Regions from separate parts of the Fontibacillus forbon genome, predicted to be linked through region 1. Evidence: predicted binding sites of a transcription regulator. Region 1 holds the regulator's gene; each other region holds the start of a gene.

Region 1 (5,390 bases):
CCTTTGAAGGAGCTGTTGGCCACCGAAGGGATCACCGTGATCGGGCAGGGGATGGACAGCGGAAGCCGGACCAAGCTGACCCGCCGTTTCCAGGGCCAAAATGCCTCCGTGCTGCTCGGAACCAGCAGTTTTTGGGAAGGGGTGGATATACCCGGAGAGGCTCTTACAAGCCTCGCTATCGTCCGTCTGCCTTTCCAGCCACCCAACCATCCGCTCGTGGAAGCGAAGAGCGAACGGCTTCAGCAGGAGAAGAAAAATCCGTTCATGAAGCTGTCCGTTCCGCAGGCCGTCATCCGTTTCAAGCAAGGCTTCGGACGGCTGGTGCGGTCTTCTCAGGACCGCGGCATCGTGGTTGTTTACGATACACGCATCTTGGAATCTTACTACGGAAAATACTTTTTATATTCTTTGCCCGGACCGAAAATGGAGCATATGCCGCTAGGGCAGATGGTTCCTCGAATTTCGGAATGGCTGAACGCAGATGAACAATAATTGTTCTTCAAATCGCGCCTATTAGGGGGATAACCAATGAAATCGGAAAAAATCTCAGATGCCGTAGTACGCAGATTGCCGGTGTATCTACGATTTCTTAATGAACTCAGCCGCCGGGAAGTCCCGACGGTTTCTTCCCAGGAGCTGGGGCAAAAGCTGGATCTCAACCCCGCTCAAATCCGTAAGGATCTTGCTTATTTTGGCGACTTCGGCCGCAAGGGGATCGGGTATGACGTTTCCTATCTGATCGAAAAAATCCGGCAAATTTTAAATTTGGACCAGCAGATTAATGTGGCCCTGATCGGTGCCGGTAATCTCGGGCAAGCGTTGTCCAATTACAACGCGTATCTGAAGGACAATATGAAAATCGTCGCCGTGTTTGATGCGTCTCCGGGGAAAATCGGAACCCAGATCAACAATATCACGGTCCAGCCGATCGAAGATCTGGTCGAAACCGTGAAGGGCAATCATATCCGCATCGGAATTATTACGGTGCCGGACGTGGAAGCGCAGCGCGTGGCCGATCAGCTCGTCGCCGCCGGAATCGAGGCGATTTTGAACTTTGCTCCCACGATCCTTAAGGTTCCTGCCGGGGTGCGCGTTCATGCGGCGGATTTCACAACCGATCTGATCAGTTTGGCTTATTATTTGGATGGAGGAAAGGAACATAGTGAGCATGACTCGAAAATGGTTGATTAAAGACGGCACATTTGCCGTTCCGGACCGGGAAAACCCGGTAATTCGCGGCTATATGCTGGTTGAAGGCAGCACGATAACCTACATCGGCGAAGCCCGTCCCGAAGGGGTGGAGGGAGCCGAAACCTTTGACGGGAAAGGCCTGCTGTTTATGCCGGGCCTTGTAAATACGCATGGTCATGCGGCAATGTCTCTGCTTCGCGGTTACGGCGACGATATGGTGCTCCAGACTTGGCTTCAGGAAAAAATGTGGCCGATGGAAGCGAAGTTTACCGGGGAAGACGTCTACTGGGGCACGGCGTTATCGGTTCTGGAGATGCTCAAAGGCGGTACGACCACGTTCCTGGACATGTATGATCATATGGACCAGGTGGCTGCCGTCGTCGAGCAATCGGGCATTCGCGCCGTGCTGACACGCGGCGTCATCGGCTTGTGCCCGCCGGAAGTTCAACAGCACAAGCTGGACGAAGCGGTGGCTTTTGCCCGCGCTTGGCATGGCAAGGCGGATGGGCGGATTACGACGATGATGTCGCCGCATTCCCCTTATACCTGTCCGCCGGATTACATCGAACGAATCGTTCAAGCCGCCCATGATCTGGATCTTCCGCTGCATACGCACATGTCCGAGACGCGGGCCGAAGTGGAACAGAACGTCGCCGATTACGGCGTGCGCCCTGCCCAACATCTGCTGAATCTCGGATTGTTCAGCCGCCCGGCTTTGCTGGCGCATGCCGTTCATCTGACCGACGAGGAAATCGAAATTCTGGCGACCCATCAAGTGGCCGTATCCCACAACCCGGGCAGCAACCTCAAGTTGGCGAGCGGCGTAGCCCGCGTGCCGGAGCTGCTTAAAGCCGGAGTAACCGTTTCGCTCGGCACGGATGGCGCGGCAAGCAATAACAACCTGGATATGTTTGAGGAAATTCGTCTGGCGGCGTTGATCCATAAAGGCGTATCGGGTGACCCTACAGCAATCCCTGCAAAGGAAGCCCTTCGTATGGGTACGGAGTATGGCGCTAAATCGCTCTTCCTTCAAGATACGGGGAAGCTTGCCGCAGGCATGAAGGCGGATTTTATCGCGGTCAATACGGAGCAGGCCCATTTCCTGCCACGGACCGATTATATTTCCCATGCCGTTTACTCAGCGGGTCCAAAGGACGTGGAACACGTATGGGTAAACGGCAAGCAGGTCGTCAAGCATGGGGCCTGCCTGACATTGGACGAAGAGAAAGTTCGGTATGAAGCACAGGCCGCTTTTGAAGGCTTGCTTGGCCGATAGTACGTCGAACGTTGACATGACAGGCTTGAATACGCCGGTATGGGGGAAAGGAAGAGAGGCTTGAGAAACAGAACCAAATGGATTCTGCTCTCCATTGTGATTTTGGTGCTCGTGCTCCTTGGCCTTCACCGCTTTTATCTGTATATCCATCAGGATATATGGGAGGGAGAAAGAGAAGCTATTCAAAGGGCGGAGCAGGAAACCGGACTGGTGAATGCCGGGAAGGTATGGAAGTCGGTTTGGGATGAAGTTGTCTGGGTCGTAGAAGGAAAAGATGCCGACGACCAAGAGGTCATGGTCTGGCTGCCGGCCGAAGGGCAGGCGCAGAGTAAGCCGTTGTCCGAAGGCGTATCGGAAACCCAGGTCCGGAAAATCATCCAGGATGATCTTCCCGGAATTTCCATTGTCAGACTTGTTCCGGGCATTTACGATGACGAATTGGTTTGGCAGCTCTTTTACAAGGAGAAGGCACATCACTACTACCGGTTTTTCCGGTTTAGCGACGGGAAACCGCTTGACGATGTCTTCACATTGCCAAACCGGTAAATATTGCATAAAAAAAGTAACAGCCTTAGGCAGAAGCGATAGAACTGACCATCAGTTCGCACTTCTGCCAAGGCTGTTTTTTATAAAAATTTAAAATAATTTTCACAACTTCATTCGTTATAGTATATACGATGTGATATACTCTTTTTTGTAAGTAAATTATATATGATTATTACACGTTTAATATATTTGGATTATACAAAATGATATATTGATATATGTGCTAAGAATTAGGAGTCAGAAGCTAAATACTCTACACCAAGGGGGACTTTTACGTGAAATTGCGAGTTGGACCGATCGTTGCCAGTGTGGCCGTTTCCGCACTGTTGTTGTTCGGAGGATGGTTTGCCTATAAGCAGTGGGCCGTCGAGAGCCCGTTTGAACATAAAGTGAATCAAATGGAAGGCGTAAAAAGCGTACAAACAGATATTAACCAGAAACAGGCCTTGGTGAAACTCGATTTGGAGCCAGGGACGGATTTTGGCAGTCTAGTACGGCAAATTGAAGCGGACGGCAGTAAATGGATCGGCGGCCGGGAATTGAAGCTGGTCGTGGAGGATCGGGCATCGCAAGAGCTGAACGAATTGTGGGAGGAAGCTTTATTCCCGATTGCTCAGGCGATGGAAAATAAAGAATATACCGGCATAACCGATGCGTTGGACAAGTTGCAGCAAAATGACAGCGGGCTGTCCGCGAAAGCGGAAATGGACGACCGCAACGTATATATTACACTGACGGATGGACAAGCGAGCAAGTTTATTATTTTGCCTCGAGTACCGCAAAGTATGGGGGTGTGGCCAAATGCGTAAGTGGATGATTGAAATTGCAGCCGGCTTTGTACCAGTTCTGTTAATTTTCTTGGCCTTTATCGGATATAATATTATTCCTTTACTCGTCGGATTCATCATGCTTGGAGCCTTGTTTGCCGCAGTTAAGATGCGGGGAGGCATCGTTGCGACAGCATCTCAAGAACGGAAAAACAAGAAGATCGGCTCGGCCAATCTGACCTTTGACGAAATCGGCGGCCAGGACAGTGCCAAGCAGGAACTGCGCGAAGCGCTCGATTTTATGGTCCGTCATGAAGAGATCAAAAAATTCGGGATCCGACCGATCAAAGGGATCTTGCTGACCGGCCCTCCGGGAACCGGGAAAACACTGATGGCGAAGGCGGCAGCCCAGTATACGAACGCAGTGTTCATCGCGGCATCCGGCAGTGAATTTGTTGAAATGTATGTCGGCGTCGGCGCCAGCCGGATCCGTGATTTGTTCAAGGATGCGCGCACTCGTGCAGCGAAGGAAAAGAAAGAAAACGCCGTTATTTTCATCGATGAGATTGACGTGATCGGCGGCAAACGGGAAGGCGGACAGCAGCGGGAGTATGATCAGACGCTCAATCAGCTTCTAACCGAAATGGACGGGATTTATACGTCCGACACGCCTCGCATTCTGCTGATTGCGGCTACCAACCGCAAAGAGATGCTCGACAGTGCGCTGCTTCGCCCGGGCAGATTCGACCGCCATATTCAAGTCGATCTTCCCGATAAGAAAGGGCGCGGACATATTTTAGAGATTCATGCGAAGAATAAGCCGCTTGCGGGGGAAGTCAACTTGGAAAAAGTGGCCGAAGAATCTTACGGCTTCTCGGGCGCCCAGCTTGAGAGTGTCATGAACGAAGCGGCGATCTACGCCATGCGGGATCAGCTCAGCGAGATTAGTCAACGCCATCTGTCGATGGCGATCGATAAAGTGATGATGGGCGAAAAGACGGACCGGCAATCGACCGAAGAAGAGAAACGCCGCGTAGCCGTCCACGAGTTAGGACATGCGGTAGCGGCGGAAGTGGTCGCTCCGGGCAGCGTCAACCAGGTGGCGCTCAGTCCGCGCGGACGAGCGTTAGGTTATGTGCGGCATAATCCGCAGGAAGAGAAATACCTGTATACCAAGCAGTATCTTGAAGGACAGATCATGATCGCTCTGGCGGGTGCGGCGGCGGAAGAAATCTACTACGGAGGCCGCAGCACGGGATCGAGCAACGACTTCGAACAGGCGCTGAATCTTGTTCAGACGATGATGACATCGGGTCTTACCTCGCTTGGCATTATCAATATGGACATGGTTACCAAAGAGGTGCTGATGAACGAAAATTCCAAAATTTTGGATGATCTTGCAGCCCGGACCAAGCAACTGCTTGTCGACAATGCGGCCGCATTCGATCAGTCCCTGGAGATCCTGCTCAGAGAAGAACGGCTCTCCGGAGACCAATTCCGTTGTCAATTTCGTGACAGCTTAACTTTACCGGCATAAATCTTTATGCCGGTTATTTTTTTTTACTTTTTGCTCGTGCTAAGATATTATTATATGTTGGGTATAAATTGAT
Region 2 (5,390 bases), on a different contig from region 1:
TCAAATGCCTCGCTCATTTTAGGAAAATAAGGGCTAAATAGGGCACTATTTAAGGTTCACATTGATTATTAAAAAAATCCCACTCATCAAGGATGAATGGGATTCATTAGTAAATGTGTTGAGGGCAGCGGCCCTATTATTTCAGTTCCTTCCAAACCCAGTTTTCCACTTCCGGCAAATCGAAGCCTTCTTCGCGAATGTATTCATGATGCTTCTTTACCATTTGATCCATTTCATCCGCGATGGCTGCGTACTTGTCTGCTTCGGGCAGGTTCAGCACCGCTTCCTTCACCAGGTCGAAACGGTCCATTTGGTTCAATACCCGCATATCGAACGGGGTCGTGATGTCGCCGTTCTCGCGGTATCCGTGCACATGCAGGTTATGATTATGACGCTCAAAGAACAAGTCCTTGATCAGGCCTTCATAACCGTGGAAGGCGAAAACAACCGGTTTGTCTTTGGTGAAGAAGCCGTCAAATTCCTCGTCGGACAAACCGCGCGGATCCAGCTTTTGGCTTCTTAGCTTCAACAAGTCGACCACGTTGATGTAACGGATTTTCAGCTGCGGCAATTTTTCGTGCAGAATGGAGATCGCCGCCAAGCTTTCCATCGTCGGTTCCGTCCCGGCGGAAGCAAAGACGATATCGGGCTCTCCGCCATGGTCCGTGCTCGCCCAGTCGATGATCTTCAAGCCTTTGTCGACCAATTCCTTGGCTTCGTCCGCCGTAAACCATTGCGGACGCGGATGTTTCGACGAAACGATCAGGTTGATCTTTTGGCGGTCGTTCAAGATCGTGTCGAACACGGCCAGCAAGGAGTTGGCATCCGCCGGTAAATACTCACGGATGAATTCCGGCTTCTTGTCCGCCAAGTGGCCGAGCAGACCCGGGTCTTGGTGAGTGTAGCCGTTATGGTCCTGCTGGAACACCGTCGATGTTGCCACGATGTTCAACGAAGGAATATCCGCGCGCCAGCCTTGGTCCGTTGCTTTGCGCAGCCACTTGAAGTGCTGCGTGATCATCGAGTCGACCACCCGCAAGAAGGCTTCATAGCTTGCGAAGAATCCATGGCGCCCGGTTAATACGTATCCTTCGAGCAAGCCTTCCGCTTGATGCTCGGACAATTGCGAATCGATGACGCGGCCATAGGAAGACAAGAACTCGTCGTTCGGCTCGATAATCCGGTCCATCCATTGGCGTTTCGTTACTTCAAACACGGGCGCCAAACGGTTGGACATCGTTTCGTCCGGTCCGAAGATTCTGAAGTTTTTGTTGTCTTCATTCAGGGTTACTACGTCTCTTACGTATTTGCCGAGAACGGACATGTCTTGCGCCACGACTTTGCCCGGAACAGAGTTATCCAGAGCATAATCGCGGAAATCCGGCAAAGCCAAGTTTTTGATCAGGTTCCCGGCATTGGTCACCGGATTCATCCCCATGCGTCTGTCGCCTTTAGGCAGGATTTCGGCGATTTCAGGTTTCAGGCGGCCGTTGCCGTCGAAGCACTCTTCCGGTCTGTAGCTTTTCAGCCATTCGATCAATGCAGGGGCATGCTGCATATTCTTTTGGTCCACCGGAATCGGAACCTGGTGGGCACGGAACGAGTTCTCGTTCGGCACGCCATCCCATTCCTTCGGACCGGTCCAGCCTTTCGGAGAACGGAAGACGAGCATCGGCCATACCGGACGGGTAAGATCGTTGTTTTCGCGGGCGTTCTTTTGAATGGCTGTGATTTTTTCGATAATGGTATCCAGTACTTTCGCCATTTCCGGATGCATTTGCTCAGGGTCCGAGCCTTCCACGAAGAACGGTTCCCAGCCCATACCTTTGAAATAAGCGGTGATTTCCTCATTGCTTTGGCGGGATAGAATTGTCGGGTTACTGATCTTGAATCCGTTAAGATGGAGGATCGGCAGAACGGCGCCGTCCGTGACCGGGTTAATGAACCGGTTGGAGAACCACGATGCCGCAAGTGGTCCGGTTTCGGCTTCGCCATCTCCAACGACGACCGCGGAGATCAAATCCGGGTAATCCAAAATCGCCCCAACGCCATGGGACAGCGAGTAGCCTAACTCGCCGCCTTCATGAATGGAGCCCGGGGTTTCGGGAGCCGCATGGGATGCGACGCCGCCCGGAAAGGAAAATTGCTTGAACAGCTTCTTCATGCCAGGGATATCCTGCGTGATTTGCGGATAGATTTCCGTATAGCTTCCGTCCAGATAAGAGTTCGAAACCATGACCTGACCGCCGTGTCCAGGGCCCTCAATGTAAAACATGTTCAAATCATATTTGTTGATTACGCGATTCAGATGTGCATAGATAAAGTTTTGTCCCGGAATCGTGCCCCAGTGTCCGATCGGCTTTACCTTGACGTCCGAGTCCTTTAAGGGTTCTTGCAACAAAGGGTTGTCTCTCAAATAAAGCTGGCCTACCGAAATGTAATTGGTTGCGCGCCAATAAGCATCCAGCTTGGCTAAATAAGTTTTAGAAGAATAATCGACTTGCGTAGCTGACAGTACCATGTTCTCCACTCCCATACCTTTATCTTTGTACGTTCAATTGTGAAACAATTCACTATCTATCTGTATCTATCATAACGACTTTTTCAGGAAAATGATACGGTCCAATTTTGTGAAATATTGAACATAGTATGAATATTGGAGGTTATCAATTTGTTTTTTCGCCTTATAAAGGAAGAAATTAAAATATATTGAAAATTTGAAGACAAAAAAATAAGACTGAAGCTTTCTTCAGTCTTTAGTCTTATCATTGTACCGATACAAAGGTATTGAATTTCATGTATTTGTAGTGAAACCGCATATGGGAAAACTCAAAAGGAGTTCCGTTATCGAGGAAGAAAATGCCTTCCATGATGCCTACCGGCTCATTTTCCTCCAGCTGCAGCAGTTCCCGGTCATTCGGGTTGGACGGCTCGGCAAAAATGGACAAAAACGACTTGGTCACGGCCAGGTTGTGCGCATCCTCCAGATAATTGAAAATGGACCCTTCGATGATGGTCTGGTTGAGATTTTGGACGATCTTAATCGGGATATACCCGGTTTCGATCATGAAAGGTTCGTCTTCAAACAACCGCAGGCGTACGATTCTGTACACGAAATCATGCGGCTCCAGGAACAAATCGCGCTGCAATTCTTCCGTCGGAGGAATGACCTCGAAACTCAGCACTTTCGTCTTCGGCTTGATGCCGTGCATGTGAAAATTATCGGTAACGCCCAGATTGGAGCCTTCATAGTTAAAGATCGATTCATTCTTTATATATAAAGGATTAATAAAGGTTCCCGACCCTTGTTTTTTAAAAATAATCCCTTCATGCTCCATCTTCGTCAAAGCACGTTTAATGGAGCTGCGGCTAACTTGATAGGTCTCGCTAAGGCTCCGCTCATCCGGCAATCTCATGTTGTCAAACTGACCGGCAAAAATTTTAGCCTTGAGGTCATCGATAATTTGCTTATAGACGAATTCCGCCATATCGTACTCCTTATCAGATCTTTATCGCTTCATCTACTCCATTCTACCATTTTTCAATTTCTTTCGGAATCATTTTACTCCCTTGCCTACATCTCCTTCTTCAATCCATCTTCTATGTTAATTTTCTTGGTGTAGAATACAAACAATATCATCCCCAAGAGGCAGGTTATGACTTCCGTAATCGTCATGGACCAGACGACGCCATGCAGCCCGAAAACAAGGTGCAAAACAATGACGACCGGGATAAACAGAACCCCTTGCGCCACCGCCATGACCGTACTGGGCACGCCTTGGCCGGAGGCTTGGAAAATCCCCGTAAACAGCCCCGTGAATCCGTTAAAGAGAGCCGATAGCAACATCGCGGCCAGAATATATCCCCCTATCGAAAGAACCGAAGGATCATTGGAGAAAAGATGGAGCACCTGCCTTTTGAACAGAAAAACGATGCCGGCGAAAATCCCCGATATGGCGGCGATATAAAGAGCTGCTTGTTTAATTCCGGCCTTCAACCGGGAGTAATTTTTATTCGAGAAGTTATAGGCGATGAGCGGAATGATGCCGAAGAACAGTCCCATGGACAAAAACTCCGGAACCTGCACGATCCTCAGCGCAATGCCAAAGCTCGCTACTACGGTATCCCCATATTGCATGGAATAATTGTTAAGCAATAACGTGGTCACGATCAGGAATGAGGTTTGGATCAACTCGGAAACGCCGATTTTATAAATTTCCCCTTGATCTTTGGCCTTTAGTTTGAAATGCCGTAAAAATCCTTTCAGATTCCCGCTTTTGGTCTCCAAATACCAGACATAATAGATCGCTGACCCGATATTGGCTAAAACGACCGACAAAGCGGCGCCGATGACATGCCAGTTCAAAACCAGGATAAACAGAATGTCGAACAGGATGTTCAAAACAATGCTGACGAACATGCCGTACATGGATTCTTTCGAAGCGCCTTCGGCCCGGACCAGTTGTTCCAGCGCAAAATTGCCCATAATAACGAACCCGCCCAAGAACATGGCAAGGGTGTACTGTCTCGTGTAATCAAACGTTAACGCATCCGCACCAAGCAAATGAACAAGAGGCGTCATGGCCACCCCTGCGATTCCCGCCATAACCACGCCTGCAATTAAGCTTCCGTAAAAAGAGTAACCCGCGACCTTCCGAGCTTTCTCCCTCTCTCCTGTCGCGATCAGTCTTGTAATGAACGTTCCTCCGCCGACGCCGAACATATTCCCGAGCGCCATCAGAATCGCAAAAACAGGCAAGCAGAGCGTAATGGCGCTGAGCATCGCCGTATCGTGCACCAGTCCGATGAAATAAGCATTGATCAGATTATAAATCGTTCCGGCGGACATGCCGATCATCATCGGAATGGATAAATGGGCGATAGCCTTTTTTATGGGCGCTTTTTCTAAATAATAAACATTGGATGCTGCTTCTTTCATAGGTATTTCCTCCTCAAAATAGATTGATGCTTAACTGTTAGCGTTCTAAGGTTTCGGATAAACATAGTCTTCTTAAAGTTAGAATTCTAACAATTTGCCCGACAGTAGCCCTGGCTACTGTACTAAGTCACAAATTACGGTTGACCTTGATCAAAAGTTCCTTCAAGGTTTGCTGTTCCTCTTCCGTCAGAGAATTCTTAATTTCCTTCTCCACCGCTCCAAAAGCTTGTTCGAAGGCTTCGATTAACTCCGCCCCTTTTGGGAGTACGTAGATATTCTTTTGCCGCTCATTGTCCGCCGGAATCTTCCGCTCGATATATCCCTTCTTCTCCAAGCCCTGAAGCATGCTGGTAATGCTGGCTCCGCGGCGGTTGAAGGCTTCGGCCAAGTCGTTCTGAATCAATCCTTTGTCCTGATGCTCATGGATATAACTGATCACCCGGCCTTGCTG
Region 3 (5,390 bases), on a different contig from region 1:
AACGGAACGGTTCCCGGTCCAGTGCTCCGGGTTAAGGAGGGGGATACGCTGAGCTTTACGCTGAAAAATATGGATCCCGACATGCCGCATTCGATGGATTTCCATGCGGTTCACGCCGCGCCAAGCAAAAAGTTCGTAGACGTTATGCCGGACGAACAAGGAACCTTTACTTATCCCGCCGATACCCCCGGTATTTTTATGTATCATTGCGGCACAAGCCCTGTCCTGCTGCATGTGGCAAACGGCATGTACGGAACGATCATCGTGGAACCGAAAACCGGCTATCCGACGGATGCCGAGATCGACCGGGAATTTACGATCGTGCAAAGCGAGTGGTATCGGGAGCATGATGAGGACGCTTTTATGAATGAAGAACCGGAGTATGTCGTTTTTAACGGGGATGACTTTACGCTGAAAAACCACCCGCTTCTCGCCAAAGTAGGAGACAACATCCGGCTATATGTCAGTAATGTGGGGCCAAACGAAGTATCATCTTTCCATGTTGTAGGAACGACGATGGACAGGGTCTACATTGACGGCAATCCGAAAAACATCATGTATGGGTTACAGACCGTTATGCTTCCGGCAGGAGGATCGGCTGTCGTTGAATTTACGGTGACGGAGGAAGGCGATTACCCAATTCTTACGCATCAGCTAAAGCATGCCTCAAAAGGAGCAACGGCCATATTGCGGGTTACGAAAGACGGCAAAGACACGCATGAGCCCACGATGACCCATTAGTAAAACCGCAAAATGAATCGAGACGAAGGGATTTTGAAACCTGCAACAAAGCCTGTGACAGAAATCACAATCCGTCAATACAGCCATTTTATAATGAGATAGAGGTGATTCAAATGAATCGAGACGAAGCAAAAATCGTGGAACTGGACGTCAGAGACCAGCTGCGCAAAAAGCTGGAACCGTTCCAGCTAATCATGGATACCGTTAAAACACTGGAAGCAGACGATATTTTCGTCCTGCATGCCACGTTTAAGCCTACACCGTTGCTTGGTTTTTTGAAAATGCGGGGTTATGCGGGTAAATCTCAGCAGGAGGATAAGGAACACTGGATTACGACGTTCGTAAACAAAAAGAACAAGCATTGGCTTGACGAGCAGCCAACCACCGGGAAGGAAGATGCCAAGCCGGCATCAACTTCTTCGGATCAGGCCCTTTCCGCCGAAGCTGATCATCAAACGAAGGTGATCGAACTGGATAACCGCGGCCTGGAGCCGCCGCAGCCGATGATGCGCACGCTTGCCGCTCTTGATCGCAGCCGCCCGGGAGATCGGGTCCTGATCCACAATGACAGGGTCCCTGTATTTCTTATTGAGGAACTGAACAGTATGGGTTGCCCGTTCACCGTTGAAGAACAACCGGACGGATCGGCAAAAGTAACGATCACCAAAGCTTAAAGTATAAGGAGGGTTAAGCCATGTCATCCATGTCACGTCTCCCCTTCCTGTTTATCATCACTGGAATTTTCGGCTTCGTGCTGTTTCACGTGACGTCGGTGATGTCGCTGACCGGTTGGATCGGGGAAGGGATTCGCGGCCCGACCGGCTGGTTTCACGTCCATCTGTTCGTGCTCGGCTGGGCAACCATGTTCGCCATGGGAGCCGTTTATCAGTTGATCAACGTCATTTTGCAATCGAATATTTACAGCGAACGGCTTGGTTACATCCATTATTTCCTTTTTACCATCGGCCTCTTCGGCCTTCTGTTCGGCTTTATTCAAGGGGAAATATCCTGGATCGCCGGTTTTGCCACCCTGGCCTTCGCCGGAATTATCGTCTTTGCCTGGAACATGGCCGTGACTTTAATCCGGGCAGCCAAATGGAATTCAATTACGATCAGTACGGGTTGCGCCGTGCTCTACCTTTTACTGACGGGATTGTTCGGCATGGCCATGGGCCTGGATTTCGCCACTGGCTGGTTCGGCGAATTCCACGAGAATCTGTTCGGCGCGCATATCTGGCTCGGGACGCTCGGCTGGTTTGGCCTGCTAATCACCGGTTTCAGTTATAAACTGTTCCCGATGTTCTTCCTGTCCCATGACTATAAGACCCGGTTGCAATACGTCACTCTGGCATTATGGAATGCCGGCGTGCTGCTGGGGACCATCTCTTTCCTGTTTGGTCTAAACCACAGAGTGTTGTGGATCTCCCTCTTGATCATTGTGATTGCCTTGGTTACGTACAATATTCACTTGCTGCAAATCCGCAAAAAGCGTCATAAACGCAATCCCGGAACCGGGATTAGCTGGTCGCTTTACGGGAATCAAGTCTTTGCGGTCTTTGCCGTCGCTCTCCTGCTGAAGCTCGCAGGGTCACCGGATCAGTTGCTGAATACGAAGACTCTCTTGATGGTAGGCTGGGTTTATCTGAGCGGCTGGGTTTCTTTCATGATTCTGTGCTATTCGTCCAAAATCGTTCCTTTTTTGTGGTGGACCCACAAATATGGCAAACAGGTCGGCAAGCCCGGCACACCCGTGATGGCCGATTTATTGAACGAAAAGAAAGCGAGCCTTGGCCTGACGCTGATCGCCGTCGCCATTCTGGCCGTCTTGGCAGGAATCGCGTTTGATTCCCAGATCGTCATCGCCATATCCGGCGTTGCATTTTCACTGGTTTCCCTTGCTTATATTTCACTTATTGCACTCGTATTTTCCCGATAAATGGAGGTATGGATAACATGGATAGAACAGAGCAAATCCGCGAATGGCTGAAGGAAGTTTATGATCCCGAACTCGGCGTCAACATTGTTGATCTGGGCCTTGTCTTCGACATCCGTGATCAGGGAGAACGCATTTATGTTCAGATGACGCTCACAACCCCGGGATGCCCGATGCATGATACGATCGTAGGCGGCGTCAAGCGCATCCTGGAGGAACAGATGGAAGTCAACGAAGTTGAAGTGGATCTCGTCTGGGAACCCCATTGGTCTCCGTACATGATGTCCGAAGAAGCCAAAAGACAGCTCGGCTATTTTTAATCCGAACCGCACTGGACCGAAATCTCGAATCAACTATAATAAACATAAAAATAAACGAGCCTCTAGATTATCTTTCTAGGGCTCGTTTTGATATGCATTGGGCGACGGTGTCAGAAGGCATTTAACTGGATTTCCTGCAGCTAATTTGCTGATTTGTAGCATTATTGCATAAATAACGGGAAAACCTCCATCTATTTTGCCACATATCTCCTTAAAGACGTCATTGCGGCATATTAACTGGAGGTTTTCCATTTAATTCGCGGATTAAGCCACTCGGCCGAAGATTAACTGGAGGTTCTCCAGTTAATCAGCCCTCAACTTTCTATTTTACTTAACGATCAGCTTTCCGGTCATTTGTTTATGGTTTTTCCCGCAAGAAATATTGCAAGAATACAAAAACTCTCCTGCTTTGTCCGCCACGAAAGTAATGCTCTTCCCGCCTCTTACCTCTTTGTTATAGCCCTTAATTTTCAGGGAATGCATGCCCTGATCGTTCTTGAGCGTAATCTTGACGGTATCTCCCCGCTTTACTTTGATTTCCTGTATATCATATCCGGTACTCCGGGCGTGGACGGTAAATTGTTTGACAGGTCCGCTCAAATTGCCGCCGGTCGATTGATCCTCAATCTTTCCGCAGGCCGAAACGGTAAGTGCTGCAACGATTATAAAACATACAACAAGATATCTTCGGATCATGAGTTATTCCCCCTTACTGCTCTTTCCTACAGTTTAGGAGAAACCCATGGAGGGGATCGTGATTAGCGTCACAAAGTCCTTGTCATTAGCCGCAATCTTACCTACCCGCTATAAAATGAAGCAGGACGGATCCAAAAGGATCCATCCTGGCTATGAGAAGTTAGGGGGTTAGCGTTATAACAATTTCTTGATTTCGTCCTTGATCGCTTCGGATTGCGGACCGAATACGACCTGTACGGCACCTTTGCCAAGTCTCATGACGCCGGATGCGCCAAGTTGTTTCAAAGCTGCGTCATTGACGGCCTTGTCGTCTTTTACAACCAGACGAAGGCGAGTGATGCAGGCATCTACGGATTCGATATTCGAAGATCCCCCGATTTGAGTCAGGATTTTGGCGGCGCGGCTGTCGTTACCGCCGATTACGGCGGATTTATTATCTACAGTCGCATCATCGAATGCGTCTTCGGTGTCGTCTTCCCGTCCAGGCGTTTTCAAGTTCAGAACCTTGATCAGGAATCTGAACAGGAAGTAGTAAACGACGGCGAACACAAGCCCGACCGGAATCAGCAAGAGCTGGTTGGTTTCCAGTTTCCAGTTTAGCAAGTAGTCGATTAAACCTGCGGAGAAACTGAACCCGAGCTTAACGTCAAGCGCATACATGATCCATCCGGCAACACCGGTGAGGATGGCGTGCACGCCATAAAGCAATGGTGCAACAAACATAAAGGAGAATTCCAACGGCTCTGTGATCCCTGTAAGAATCGAAGCGATAGCAGAACCAATAAAGATCGAGCTAACCAATTTGCGTTTAGCAGGTTTTGCAGAGTGAATAATAGCCAAAGCCGCACCAGGAAGAGCGAACATCATGATCGGGAAGAAGCCGGCCATAAACATACCTGCTGTTTTGTCCCCTGCAAGGAAACGGGCAACGTCGCCATGAACGACTTCGCCTGCAGCATTAGTAAAGCTGCCGATCTGGAACCAAGGGAAGTTGTTGAGAACGTGGTGCAAGCCGAACGGTACCAACAACCGGTTGCCGATACCGAACAAGAAGCTTCCCAGCCCGCCAAGATCAACGAGCCATTCACCGAAGCTGTCGAGCGCGGATTGAACCGGGCCCCAGATCAAACCGAAGATAATGCCCAGAATAAGCGTTGCAAATGCCGTTGCCATAGGAACGAAGCGTTTTCCGCCGAAGAACCCGAGCCAATCCGGCATCTTGATATTATGGAACCTGTTATACATATATGCCGCTACCATACCGCAAATAATACCACCGATAACGCCCATATCCAGCTTGGTATCCTGACCAAGGAAGGTAAAGGAAAGCGGAACTTGTGCAAGCACCTTGCCCAATACCAAGTGCGCTACTACCGCAGACAATGCGGCAACCGCATCTCCAGCGAGCCCGATAGCGACACCGACCGCAAACAGGATGGCCAAGTTACCCAGAATGGCTCCGGCTCCCGCATTTAAAAACGGAGCAAAATACTGATTTAAAAATGCTCCGAAACCTCCTAGATGTAAATCTTTTTCATAGTTAATCAAAGCGAAACCTTGCAAGATCCCCGCCGCAGGAAGTGTAGCCACCGGCAGCATAAGCGACTTCCCTATTTTCTGGAGAAAAGCCAGCATGTAACAATCATCCTTTCAAAATGTGATGTTATGACTTCAAAACCGCTTTTAAAATGACGTCTCTG
Region 4 (5,390 bases), 140 kb from region 1:
TTCGATTCTTCGGGTTGAATATCTTGAATTTGATAACCATCTAATTAATCTTACTCGATTTCAAAACTTTAAGTCAATAGATTTAAATTTTATCGAATCTTAATTGATTTTATATTTATCTAATGTATAATCTAGTTACGAAATTATTGAATATACGGAGGTATATTATGAATACACCAGAGCAACTTTTAAAACGGCTCGACTCCATCGGACAAAGCCTGAGTATGCGTGAACATGCCTTGCTTTTGCTGGGCGTAGGTTCGGTAGGAACGGAGCTGGAGCGGTTGGACTCCTACTCGGATCTTGATTTCTTTGTCTTCACAGAACAGGGTTATAGCAACACATTTATTGAAAATTTGGATTGGTTGAACAGTGCCTGTGCCCTCTCCTTTCATTTCCGCAACACGGAAGATGGCTATAAAATCATGTTTGAGGACGGTATTTACGGGGAATTCGCCGTTTTCGACGAAAACAAAATGACTGAGGTTCCTTGCAACGGTGGCAGGATCATCTGGAGTAAACCCGGATATAAGCATGTGATTCCTTCCTTGGAGCAGCCGATTTCCGTTAATCGGCCGGTTACGGCCGATTTTGCCCTGAACGAAGCAGTAACCAACATTTACGTCGGCCTTTGCAGATATGCCCGGGGAGAAAAGCTATCCGCTAAAACATTCATTGAAACTTACGCCATGAATCAACTCATATCCGTCTTGCATTTGTATCAGGAGGAACAACCCTCAAATTTGGATCCCTATAATAACGATCGGAGAATCGAGCAACGTTTTCCCGATTTTGATATTCATTTTAGTCAAATGCTTCAGGGATATGACCAGGTTCCCCAGTCGGCAATCCACATTTTTTCGTACATCGAGCGCATTTTTCCGGTAAATGAGAAGCTGTCCCAAGAAATAAAAGATCTGGCCATTCGGCTTGGAGCAAGCCTATCCTGAGGAGGAACTGAACATGCTAAACGTACTAATTTTAGGCGGGACCACCTACGATACCGTTATTTCGCTCCCCCATCTTCCCGAGCCCGTGCCGCAAACCATTCACTTTGCCCCCTTTCATGAAGCTTTAGGTTCAACCGGTGCAGGCAAAGCGCTGAATCTAACCCGATTGAATGTACCCTGCATCCTGCATTCCATTATTGGTGACGATCCATACGGTCAATTCATCAGCAATAACCTTCGGCAAGCCGGAGTTAAGTTTCATTACGATCTTGATCCGAAAGGAACGGAGCGGCATGTGAATCTGATGGATCAGGAGGGCAACCGGATCTCCATGTTTATTACGCAGTCCTCGGTTCAGCCTCCGCTGAATATGGTATTTCTTGAAGAACTTATTCGTGATTGCGATCTCGTCGTGTTGAATATTATCAACTACACGAAACCATTGATCGGCTTGTGCCGGAAATACAACAAACCGATCTGGACCGACCTGCACGATTATGATGGGAGTAACAGCTACCATGAAGATTATATTGAAGCCGCAGACTATTTTTTTATGAGTTCGGACAATATGGAGAATTACAGAAGCGTTATGGAAGCTTTACATCGTAAGGGGAAGAAACTGATTGTTTGTACTCACGGCAAAAAAGGGGCGACCTGCCTGAACGAAGACGGCGTGTGGATCGAACGCGGCGTAATTGAAGATTACGAATATAAAGATGCCAACGGAGCGGGAGACAGCTTTTTTTCAGGATTTTTGTACGGTTATTTGCATAACAAGCCTGTCGAGAAATGCTTGGATTTGGCCACGATTTGTGCCGGGCTTTGCATTACCTCCGAACAATTGGCCTTTCCGGAATTAACTGAGGAACTGATTTGGCAGGAGAATGAGAAATATTTCGAGTAAACCTGTTCAGACTGCAAAACCAATAGAGTCGGACGCCTGCCATATACATTCGTGTCCGACTCCGCTTTGGGCCCCGTAACTTATTTTCTTATTTTCAAGTGAAATACTCCAGCTTCGCTTTAGGGAAAAATTTCTCCATATAGGAATAGAGATGGCTTTTCAAATCTTCTTCTTCATCCTTTTGGTAAATGTATTTGCCGATCCCGTATTTCCCCCATTTGTATCTTCTCTTTTCTTCGTCAAGCTCCAGTTTGGTTAACGGATAGTTTTTTTCAATGACCCGTTTGGCGGGTTTGGTGAACCGGTGCTGTATGAATTCGAACGTAATGTCGTCCCGCGCATCGGCCGGCAGTTCGGCATCCAGGCGTTCAAACATATGGTGATACCCTTCTTCCCAACCTTCATGAAGATAGATCGGCGCTACGATAAATCCGAGCGGATATCCGGCTCTGGCGACTTTGCCCGCCGCTTCTATTCTTTTGTCCAACGGGGATGTGCCGGGCTCAAAGTTTTTGATCACGTAATCGGCATTGACGCTAAACCGGAATCGCGTTTTCCCTTGATGTCTGGCGTCCAGCAGATGGTCCACATGATGAAACTTCGTCACGAACCTCAATTTTCCGAACTCCGATGATCCAAAATGTTCGATCGCCTTTTTCAGCGTGTGCGTAAGATGATCGATACCTACAATATCCGAGGTGCAGGAGGCCTCGAATCGGGTGAATTCCGGAGCTCGTTCCTCCATGTATTTATCTGCGGCTTCCAGAATCTCTTCTACATTGACATAGGTTCGGATATAAGGCTTGCTCCCCATCGTCGTTTGCAAATAGCAATAATGGCAGTGGCCCATGCACCCTGTCGCAAATGGGATGGCGTATTCCGCCGAAGGCTTGGACGTATCGAATTTAAGCGTTTTTCGGATGCCGACGACAAGCGTGGATTTGGCTACCCGGTATCTCTGAAAGTCATTATCGCCGGGAAGATTTCTTACCTGATTATGAGAAGTCGTGTAACGAATCTCAACATCCATTTTTTCAAACTTGTCCAGCAGTTCCTTTCCGAGCGGGTATTCCAGAGCGTCCGGTTCAAAATAGACAAGCTTGGGGGTGAAAGGGTTGTTCATTGAAACATTCCCTCGGAAATGCCCCCGAAATAATGTTGATACGCTTGCTCCGCCTCTCCAGCCGTTGCGTAAACAGCCATTTCGCTCGATAAAGGATAGTAGGTTTCGTACAGAAACAAAGCGAGCTCCCCCGGTTGTTCCGGATGATTGACGACGGCGGCTTCCTGGATGTTGGCTACATCCTGGGTATGCGGATTACGGTAAAACACGTAGACGATATCGCCGGCCTTGTAGTTCCCGTATTCTTGATGTGAATTCATGATTTCACCCTCTTGTCCTTATGATAGTTAGTCTATAGGATGGCCATAAATTACAAAATAAATAATTACTGAAAACAGGTAAAAAAGCACCCATTAGCGCCTTCCCCACCTCTCTTGACATGGATTTAACATCCGCGGGGCGCATTTACAAAATCATCGTCGGCATTTATTTATTACTAGCAATATGAATACATACATAATGAGCAATAAACTGAGCTACTACAAAAAAACCTGCAGCCAGCGGCCCAACCGGGCATGGCTTACAGGCTTTATTCATTATTCTTGCGGTTGAAACTATTATTTTACTTCAGTGGTTCCGGTCACTTTGCCGTCGATTTTGGCGGATGCTTTTACATCTTCGCTAGCAAAGTAGATGTTGCCGTCTACCGTAGCTGATTCATGAAGATTAAATCCGTTTGCTTCAACATAAACGTCGCCTTTGATCGTTCCGCCTTGGACTCTCAAATTCTCGCTTTGTACTGTAAATTTAGGCACAGTCAAAGTGTAATTAGCTGTGATGTTGTGATCCGCATCTTGTGCATACAGAGCGACTTTGCGGTAGATGTCACCGTCCGCTGCCCCTTTATCATGGAATTCGCCGGATACGACAACATCTTTGTCGATCGTCAGATCGTTGAGAATCGCGATAATCCAGGTTCCTTTGTCGCTTACTGCGTTAACGAAAGCGTCCCCTTCATTAACGATCGATGCCGTTGTCACAACATCAGCATTCTCGCCAGCCGCATTTTTATTGGCCGATCCTCCATCATTGTTCCCGCAGCCGGACAACAACGCCAGGGCAACTCCCGCTACCAGCAAACCTTTGAAAAACTTCACAGTGATTCCCCTCTCTATTATTTTTAATGAGTACAATGTGATTATAATTAGAATTACGTCTACATAATGTGATTTTTTTCACTTCCATGTGATTTATTTCACTACAATTTCATTTAAAAATAACCCATTTCTCCATGGATTATCTTTATTGCTGCGCCTGCCCCAAAATCCCGAGTTCATAGCCTTTGGCCACGGCACCGATTCTCGTTTTGGCTCCCAGCTTTTGAATGATGGAAGTCAGATGATATTCAACGGTCCGCTGGCTGATAGCGAGTTCTTTTGCAATATCCTTGTTTGTCAATTCTCGGGCCACCAGGTTTAAAACCTCCCGCTCTGTTGCAGTAAGCTTGTCCATTTGAGCCCTTTTGAACACTTTCTCGGATACCAGAATATGACCGGATACACTCTGGATAATCGCATTAATGATTTCATGATAAGTGGCTTGTTTCGATAGATATGCGTTAACGCCCAGTTCGTAAGCCTTTCGGTAAAACTCGTCATATACGTAACCTGATAACATAATGATCTTCAAGGATTCGCCATACCGTTTCTTCAAAAGATCTGCCACCTCAAAACCGTCCATGTAAGGCATGGACACATCCATTACCAGCACATCGGGCATATATCGTTCGATTTGCTCCAGAAGGAGCCGCGGATCATTTAAAGCCGCGTTTACGGTTATATTAGGTTCTTCTTCCAGCCGCCTCTTTAGTCCTTCCATGACCAGAGGATGATCATCCAGCAGAACTACCTTGACCTGGTTTTCCATAATACTCCTCCCCTTCGTTTTGAAGTAATTTCAAGGTAACGACGGTTCCTTCCCCCGGCACGGAATGAATATCCAGTTCCCCGCCCAGATACCCGATCTGGTTACTGACGGAGATCAGCCCGAAGTGTTTGCTTTCCTGCGCATTTCCGCGATGATACAGATCGGCCGGATTGAAGCCTCTTCCGTTGTCACTCACCTTACAATAGATGCCTTTCTCGAGCCTGCACCGGACATGAACTTCAAGCCGGGTTGCCTCTGCATGCTTTATGACATTATTCGTCAACTCGCGGATCATGCGAAACAGGTTTGTCTTTAACAAATGGTTGGGCGGTAACGCGGGTGCCCATTCATATTTAAGCTCCGCCTCTAATCCCTTTTCTCTGCAGGAACGCATCAGCCAGTTCAACGATTCTTCCAATCCGGCTTTATCTACTACATGGGGATACAGTTCATCGCACATGGACCGGATCTCGCGTTGGGAGTCATACAGACATTTCAGCCAGGTTTCCACCCGATGGTTGCCCGGTTTTCCCCCGTCGGCAAGCTC

The links. Region 1 encodes Rex, which represses fermentation and respiration genes when NADH is low (regulators of the CRP and FNR family bind a similar motif). Its sites were predicted from a motif close to TTGTGAAATATTTCACAA; they were not measured.
Region 2: the regulator Rex is predicted to act here: its motif matches at 2,559-2,576, upstream of ACLB09_RS13325 (phosphoketolase family protein).
Region 3: the regulator Rex is predicted to act here: its motif matches at 794-811, upstream of ACLB09_RS07235 (DUF2249 domain-containing protein).
Region 4: the regulator Rex is predicted to act here: its motif matches at 4,161-4,178, upstream of ACLB09_RS04370 (polymer-forming cytoskeletal protein).

Annotation. Positions count from the first base shown of each region.
Region 1 covers NZ_JBKGFV010000001.1:806,820-812,209, forward strand. Annotated here, with positions in the region: gene dinG (ATP-dependent DNA helicase DinG) at 1-492, shown strand, start outside; gene ACLB09_RS03735 (redox-sensing transcriptional repressor Rex) at 529-1,191, shown strand; gene ACLB09_RS03740 (amidohydrolase) at 1,169-2,467, shown strand; gene ACLB09_RS03745 (cell wall elongation regulator TseB-like domain-containing protein) at 2,528-3,013, shown strand; gene ACLB09_RS03750 (hypothetical protein) at 3,289-3,822, shown strand; gene ACLB09_RS03755 (AAA family ATPase) at 3,815-5,317, shown strand.
Region 2 covers NZ_JBKGFV010000003.1:258,029-263,418, reverse strand. Annotated here, with positions in the region: gene ACLB09_RS13325 (phosphoketolase family protein) at 137-2,521, opposite strand; gene ACLB09_RS13320 (GntR family transcriptional regulator) at 2,766-3,488, opposite strand; gene ACLB09_RS13315 (MATE family efflux transporter) at 3,575-4,939, opposite strand; gene ACLB09_RS13310 (MarR family winged helix-turn-helix transcriptional regulator) at 5,067-5,390, opposite strand, start outside.
Region 3 covers NZ_JBKGFV010000002.1:119,560-124,949, forward strand. Annotated here, with positions in the region: gene ACLB09_RS07230 (multicopper oxidase domain-containing protein) at 1-741, shown strand, start outside; gene ACLB09_RS07235 (DUF2249 domain-containing protein) at 855-1,415, shown strand; gene ACLB09_RS07240 (hypothetical protein) at 1,436-2,677, shown strand; gene ACLB09_RS07245 (metal-sulfur cluster assembly factor) at 2,695-2,994, shown strand; gene ACLB09_RS07250 (cupredoxin domain-containing protein) at 3,322-3,690, opposite strand; gene ACLB09_RS07255 (PTS transporter subunit EIIC) at 3,865-5,325, opposite strand; gene ACLB09_RS07260 (PTS sugar transporter subunit IIA) at 5,354-5,390, opposite strand, start outside.
Region 4 covers NZ_JBKGFV010000001.1:942,833-948,222, reverse strand. Annotated here, with positions in the region: gene ACLB09_RS04390 (hypothetical protein) at 168-950, shown strand; gene ACLB09_RS04385 (carbohydrate kinase family protein) at 964-1,854, shown strand; gene splB (spore photoproduct lyase) at 1,949-2,977, opposite strand; gene ACLB09_RS04375 (transcriptional regulator SplA domain-containing protein) at 2,974-3,237, opposite strand; gene ACLB09_RS04370 (polymer-forming cytoskeletal protein) at 3,535-4,074, opposite strand; gene ACLB09_RS04365 (response regulator) at 4,220-4,843, opposite strand; gene ACLB09_RS04360 (sensor histidine kinase) at 4,809-5,390, opposite strand, start outside.